DNA from 2 places in the Streptomyces sp. NPDC089919 genome. Region 2 is predicted to be linked to the other one. Evidence: riboswitches for the same ligand, from Rfam matches in the RefSeq annotation. Region 2 holds a riboswitch; the other holds the start of a gene.
What was found. A riboswitch is a leader RNA that binds a small molecule or an ion and turns the genes downstream of it on or off. The one in region 2 is predicted to bind guanidine.
Positions count from the first base shown of each region.

Region 1: linked by a shared signal. The riboswitch ahead of AB0O40_RS03240 (multidrug efflux SMR transporter) and the one ahead of AB0O40_RS34130 (Ohr family peroxiredoxin) in region 2 are both predicted to bind guanidine.

Region 1 is NZ_JBFBGK010000004.1:99,765-103,283, forward strand. It holds gene AB0O40_RS03235 (transglycosylase domain-containing protein) at 1-1,626, shown strand, start outside; gene AB0O40_RS03240 (multidrug efflux SMR transporter) at 1,644-1,964, opposite strand; guanidine-III (ykkC-III) riboswitch at 1,994-2,064, opposite strand; gene AB0O40_RS03245 (co-chaperone GroES) at 2,115-2,456, opposite strand; gene AB0O40_RS03250 (DUF3618 domain-containing protein) at 2,503-2,820, opposite strand; gene bcp (thioredoxin-dependent thiol peroxidase) at 2,924-3,391, shown strand; gene AB0O40_RS03260 (HNH endonuclease signature motif containing protein) at 3,519-3,519, shown strand, end outside.
Region 2 is NZ_JBFBGK010000136.1:5,637-9,155, reverse strand. It holds gene AB0O40_RS34135 (hypothetical protein) at 121-576, opposite strand; gene AB0O40_RS34130 (Ohr family peroxiredoxin) at 569-1,015, opposite strand; guanidine-III (ykkC-III) riboswitch at 1,100-1,163, opposite strand; gene AB0O40_RS34125 (MFS transporter) at 1,238-2,722, opposite strand; gene AB0O40_RS34120 (DUF4142 domain-containing protein) at 2,886-3,407, opposite strand.

The sequences.
Region 1 (3,519 bases), on a different contig from region 2:
CTCGACGGCATGGTCAAGAAGAAGTGGCTCGACCCCGCCGAACGCGCCGCGACCAAGTTCCCCGAGCCCGGCAAGGTCCGCGCCCCCTCCGGCATGTCCGGCCAGCGCGGCTACCTCGTCGAGACCATCAAGGACTACCTGCTCAACAACAAGGTCCTGGACGAGAGCGACCTCGCCGCCGGCGGCTACCGGATCACCACCACCATCGACAAGCGCCGCCAGAACGACTTCGTCGCCGCCGTCCAGGACAAGCTCATGGACGACCTCGACCCCGACCGCAAGAAGGACCGCATCGTCCGCGCCGGCGGCGCCTCCATCGACCCCGCCACCGGCAAGGTCGTCGCCCTCTACGGCGGCATCGACTACACCAAGCAGTACGTCAACAACGCCACCCGGCGCGACTACACCCCCGGCTCCACCTTCAAGCCGCTGGTCTTCACCGCCGCCGTCCAGCACGACTCCCGCACCCAGGACGGCCGCCGCATCACCCCCAACACGATCTACAACGGCGACAACGAACGCCCCGTCCAGGGCTCCGCCATCGCCTACGCCCCGGAGAACGAGGACCAGCGCTCCTACGGCGACATCACCGTCCGCAGCGCCACCAACAACTCCGTCAACACCGTGTACGCGCAGATGGCCGTGGACGTCGGCACCAACGAGGTCAAGCAGACCGCCATCGACATGGGCATGCCCAAGGACGTACCGGCCTTCGACGCCGTCCCCGCCATGGCCCTCGGCACCCTCCAGGCCAGCGTCCTCGACATGACCCAGGTCTACGCCACCCTCGCCGACCACGGCCGCTACACGCCCTGGACCATCGTCGACAAGGTCAGCAGCCCGGACGGCGACACCCTCGCCCTCCCCAAGCGCACCTCCCGCCAGGCCGTCTCCCGGGAAGCCGCCGACACCACCACCTCCATGCTGGAGAGCGTGGTCGAATCCGGCACCGGCACCGCCGCCCAGGCCGCCGGCCGCCCCGCCGCCGGCAAGACCGGCACCGCCGAGGACGACAAGGCCGCCTGGTTCGCCGCCTACACCCCCGACCTCGCCACCGTCGTCGCCGTGATGGGCCAGGACCCCGACGCCGGCACCCTCGAACCCCTCTACGGCGCCCTCGGCCAGGACCGCATCAACGGCGGCGGCTACCCCGCCCGCATCTGGGCCGCCTACACCAAGGCCGCCCTCGAAGGCAGCGAGGCCCAGGACTTCGACCTCGAGCTCCAGCCCGGCGCCGCCTACGTCCCGCCGCCCGTCGAGCCCAGCCGCACCCGCGGCCCCGGCCGCGACGAGGGCCGCACCCAGGGCAACACCAACGCCGGGAACGGCAACGGCGGCAACGGGAACGGCGGGAACCGCGGCGGCAACCAGAACCAGGGCCAGCAGCAGGGCGGCAACACCAACGCCGGCACGAACACCGGCACCACCAACGGCACGAACGGCACCAACGGCCAGACCCAGGGCGGCACCACCGACGGCGGCACCACCGGGGGCGAGACCGACACCGGCGGCACCACCGACGGCGGCGGCACCACCGGAGGGACCACCGGCGGCACCCGCGGCGGCACCACCGGCACCCAGGGAGGCGGCAGCCGGGGCGGCACCACCGGCCCCACCCCGGGCTAGCGGCCCTAGGACACGCCCTAGTGCCCCGAGGTCGCCTTCAGGCCGACCACGGCCACCAGCAGCAGACAGATGAAGAAGATCCGGGCGGCGGTCACCGGCTCACCCAGCACGGCCATGCCGAGCACCGCCGCCCCCGCCGCACCGATCCCGACCCACACGCCGTAGGCCGTACCGATCGGCAGGGTCTTCGCGGCGTACGACAACAGCACCATGCTGGCCACGATCCCCGCACCGGTGAACACGCTCGGCCACAGCCGCGTGAACCCCTCGGTGAACTTCATGCCGATCGACCAGCCGACCTCGAGCAGACCGGCGACGAGAAGAAGAACCCAGGCCATGACGGCACCTCCGGGACGAGAGCGAACGGGGTGCGTCGTCTTTGCCTGCCCGGTACGGCGCGTCTCGTCGGGTTCCCCACCACCGTAGCAAAGGAACGGCAAAGGGCCGGTGACACCCGTCACCGGCCCTTCGTACGCCTTCGCAGGCGGCTACAGGTACAGCCCCGTGGAGTCCTCGGACCCCTCCAGCCGCTCCGCCGCCACCGCGTGCAGGTCCCGCTCGCGCATCAGCACGTACGTCGCGCCCCGCACCTCGACCTCGGCCCGGTCCTCCGGGTCGTACAGCACCCGGTCACCCGGCTCCACGGTCCGGACGTTCTGTCCGACCGCGACCACCTCGGCCCAGGCCAGCCGCTTGCCCACCGCGGCCGTCGCGGGGATGAGGATGCCACCGCCGGACCGCCGCTCGCCCTCCGGCGAATCGGACCTGACGAGCACGCGGTCGTGCAGCATCCGGATGGGCAGCTTGTCGTGGGTGGGGTTCTCGCTCACACCCAGAACCTACCTGCCGGCCCGCGCCGGGCACCCCGCAGGGTCATCAGCGCTTGCGCCGGGTCGACAGGGCCAACAGCCCGACGACGCCCACCGCGAGCATCGCCACCGGCACCAGCCGCTCCAGGCGGGGCGCGCCGTCCTCGTGCCGCAGGCCGGACTTCAGGTCCGTGACCACGCGGTTCACCGCGACGAAGGCCCGCCCGGCGGTCTGGTCGACCGTCGAGGCCACCCGCGCCTTGGCGTCACCCACGATCGTCCTCGGGTGCATGCGCACCCCGATCTCGTCCAGCGTCTCCGCGAGCGATTCGCGCCTGCGGATGATGTCCGCCTCGATCTGGGCGGGGGTCCTGACATCCGACACCGCGCTGCCTCCGTGGTGGTCGTGGGTGGGCGTAGTCCGGCATGGACAGTCTGTCAGCTTACGCTCGTGCCGTACGGATCCCCTCCCGAGGAGACTTGAGGACATGAGCGAGCGACTCCAGCCGGGCGACACCGCCCCCGCCTTTTCCCTGCCCGACGCGGACGGCAACGCGGTCTCCCTCGCCGACCACAAGGGCCGCAAGGTGATCGTCTACTTCTACCCGGCCGCCCTGACCCCCGGCTGCACGAAGCAGGCCTGCGACTTCACCGACAACCTGGCCGTCCTGGCCCAGGCGGGCTACGACGTCATCGGCGTCTCCCCCGACAAGCCGGAGAAGCTGGCCAAGTTCCGCGAACAGGAGCACCTGAAGGTCACCCTGGTCGGCGACCCGTCGAAGGAGGTCCTGACGGCCTACGGCGCCTTCGGCGAGAAGAAGCTGTACGGCAAGACGGTGACGGGCGTCATCCGCTCCACGGTCATCGTCGACGAGGAGGGCAAGGTCGAGCGAGCCCTCTACAACGTCAAGGCCACCGGCCACGTAGCCAAGATCATCAAGGACCTGGGCATCTGACGGATCCTCCGGGAGGGCCCGCACGGTCAGTGACCGTGCGGGCCTTTCCGTACACCCGGCGTAACCGTCCGACTATCGGTTCGTTACTCCTTCCGAGCGCCGAATGCGCGCCCGAACGGAGCACGAGA
Region 2 (3,519 bases):
CCATCCCCCGGGAATAGCACTGGTCAGTAGGACGTTTGAGCGGCGGCATGTCCGTAGTGTTCCGGTCAGCGCACCGCCGCCGGCCCCCCGCTCCGGCCCCCGGAGCCCCGGCCGGCGCGGTCACAGCCGCCAGTACGACCCACCGCGGGAGTCCACGTGCACCACGTGCGGCCCGATCCGCACGGTGTGCCGGCCCGGGCCGGTCCAGGAGCCGTCGGGCGCGTCGGCGGGCACCGGCAGCGGGGTCCAGATCTCGAGGAAGGTGCTGCCGTCGGTGTTGGTGCCCCACTCCACGAGGTCGGCGCCCTCCTGGCGGAAGCTGCCGATGTCCTCGCCGGGCTCGCCCGTGAGGTGGTGGAAGTGCACCCGGGACCCGTCGTAGCCGGTCCGGCCCGCGAAACCGCGGCTGTCGGCGAAGTAGGGGCCGGTCTGCAGCCACACCACGTGCTCCGGCTCGGCCAGCGGCCCGCCGTCGCGGCTGATCCCGCGCCGCAGCCAGGCGCCCCGGCCGGGCAGCGGGATGCCCGGTCCGCCCGGGGCCGGGGCGCGCCCGAGGACGGCGGTCGGCTCAGACACCGGGGGTGGTGCCGTCGACGGCGTGCAGGGTGAGTTCGATGTTGCCGTGCACGGCCTGGGAGTACGGGCAGACCGCGTCGGCCCGGCGCAGCAGCGGCAGCAGGTCGTCCGCGGCCCAGCCCGGGAGGGAGACGGTCAGGCTCACGGCCAGGCCGTAGCCCGCGGGGGTGTCGGTGGTGCCCAGCCGCACCTCGCAGGCCACCTGTGCGGCCGAGGCGTCCGCCCCGAAGTCCGCGGCGACCTCCGCCAGGGCGGAGGTGAAGCAGGCCGCGAACCCGGCGGCGAAGAGCTGTTCGGGGTTGGTGGTGCCGGGGACCTTCTTGCGCGGCGGGGCGAGCCGGACGTCGAGGCGCCCGTCGTCGGTGACCACCGAGCCGGTGCGGCCGCCGCTGGCGTGCGCGGTGGTCCGGTACAGGGTGGTGGTGAGCGGCACGGTCATGAGGTCGGCCCATCTGTGCGACGAGGGGACGCCGCCCGGGGCCGGACGGCGTGACGGCGCCCGCCGGTACGACGGCGCCTTGGGGGCGCGTCGTCGTGCATGACCGGGTACGGCGCATCTCGTCCGGGGCCCGCAAGCCGGGCCGCGCTCAATGTAGCAACGCCGCAGGTCCGGCGCTTCCCTGCGGGCCGGTGACCCTCCTCACCCGGGTCCGGCCGCCGGTCACCGCGCCGCGTCGGCGGTCCGCGGCACCGCGGACAGCGGGGTCGCGACGTGCTCCAGCGAGCGTCGTTCGGCGTCCACGCCCCAGCGGAAGGCGGTGAGGCCGCCGAGGACCATCAGCACCCCGCCGACCGTGTAGCCGGCGAACACCCGCCAGGGGTTGTGGCCTTCGCCGATCAGGGTGGCGAACAGCCAGGGCGCGACCACCCCGCCGAAGAGCATGGACAGGGCGAAGAAGAAGGAGATCGCCTGGGCCCGCATCTCCACGGGGAAGACCTCGCTCACGGTCAGGTAGGCGGAGGAGGCGGCCGCGGAGGCGATGAAGAAGATCACGCACCAGAGCACGGTCTGGGTCACCGCGGTCAGCACGCCCTGGGCGAAGAGCCAGCCGGTCAGGACGAGCAGGGCCCCGGAGGCGCAGTAGGTCGAGCCGATCATCCGGCGCCGGCCCAGGCTGTCGAAGTACCGGCCGAGCAGGAGCGGACCGGCCAGGTTGCCGAGCGCGAAGGGGAAGATGAAGTAGGCGACGGCGCCGTCCTGGATGCCGTAGAACTCGGCGAGGATCAGCGAGTAGGTGAAGAAGATCGCGTTGTAGAGGAAGGCCTGGGTGACCATGAGCATGAAGCCCAGGACCGACCGGGTGCGGTAGTCGCGGAACAGGATCCGGGCCAGCTCCCGGTACCCGACCTGCGGGCGTTGCCGGTACTCCACGGCCTCGCTGTCCGGCACCGGATCGAGGTGTGCTCCCCCGGCCGTGACCTGGCGCTCGATGGCGTCGACCACCTGCTCGGCCTCCTCGGCCCGGCCGTGGGTCAGCAGCCAGCGGGGACTCTCCGGGAGGGTGCGGCGCAGGCCCCAGATCGCCATGCCGATGGCCGGGCCGACCAGCAGGCCGAGCCGCCACCCGAGGTCGACACCGAAGAGCTTGGTGTTGAGGAAGGCGAGGTTGGCGGCGGCGCCGATCATGGCACCCAGCCAGTACGTGCCGTTGATGGCCAGGTCGGCGTGGCCGCGGTGGCGGCTGGGGATCAGTTCGTCGATCGCGGAGTTGAGCGCGGCGTACTCGCCGCCGATGCCGGTGCCCGCGATGAAGCGCGTCACGGCGAAGAAGGCGAAGTTCATGGACAGGGCGGTGAGGCCGTTGCCCACCAGGTAGACCCCGAGGGTGACGATGAAGAGGTTGCGGCGGCCCAGCCGGTCGGCGAGGCGGCCGAAGACCAGCGCGCCGACGACCTCGCCCAGCAGGTAGATGCTGGCCGTCAGCCCGACCTGGGACGAGCTGAAGCCGAGCGCCTGGTCGTCGCGGAGCCGGTCGGCGATCGAGCCCGCGATGGTGATCTCGATGCCGTCCAGGACCCAGGTGATGCCGAGGGCGATCACCACCCGCCAGTGGAAACGGCTCCAGGGCAGGCGGTCCATCCGCTGCGGCACGGTGCTGTGCACGGATCCGGGCTTCGGCTCCGTGTCCAACGGATGGGCGACCATGGCAACCTCCCGGCACGACGGGTGCGGTGGCCGCTGCGGGCCGACCGTCATCAGCGCGGGTGCCCGGACGGGCGAGTTCCGATGCATGCCGTCCGGTGGGCGGCCCCGGCGGTCCGATCGTGCCGTGCGGCCGTCGGACGGGGGCGCCGCCACGCGGCGGGGCTCACATCACGTGACAGCTGCCGCCGCGGACCATGTCCAGGTGCATGGCGACCACCGGGCGGGCCTTCAGCGCCGCCTGCACGGTGTCGGCATCCTTGCCCTCCTTGATCTGCTTGTCGATCAGCGCGAGGGCGCCCTCGTGGGACTGCTCCTGGGTGCCGAGCCAGGCCTTGTCGTACCCGGCGGTGCCGGCCAGCACCTTCACCTTGTCGAGCCCGGCCTGCTGGGTGGCGCTCGGGGCGTCCGCGAGCACCACGTTGCCCTTCTTGGCGAGGTCGGACAGCTGCTCGTCCAGCTTGGTGTGGTCGCGGACGATGATCGCGGCGACCTCCTTCACGCAGCTGTCCTGACCGTTCTTCTCCGCGTCCTGGCCGGCCGCGATCTCGGTGAGGTTGCCCTGGTGGATGGTCTGCACGAAGGTCGCGTCCGGGCTGCCCGGCTGCGGCGCCGCCAGCGCCGGTACGACCGGCCCCAGCACCGCCAGTCCGAGCACTGCGAGGATGGTCCGTCGTCTGCCGCTCATCTCGGCCTCCCGCGTGCCGCCGACGGCCGGAGGGCCTGGCGCCGCCCCGGTGAACACCGTCGCCGCACCCCCTGCGGCTGTCCGCGCAGCGGCGGCCCAAACGGGGGTGCCG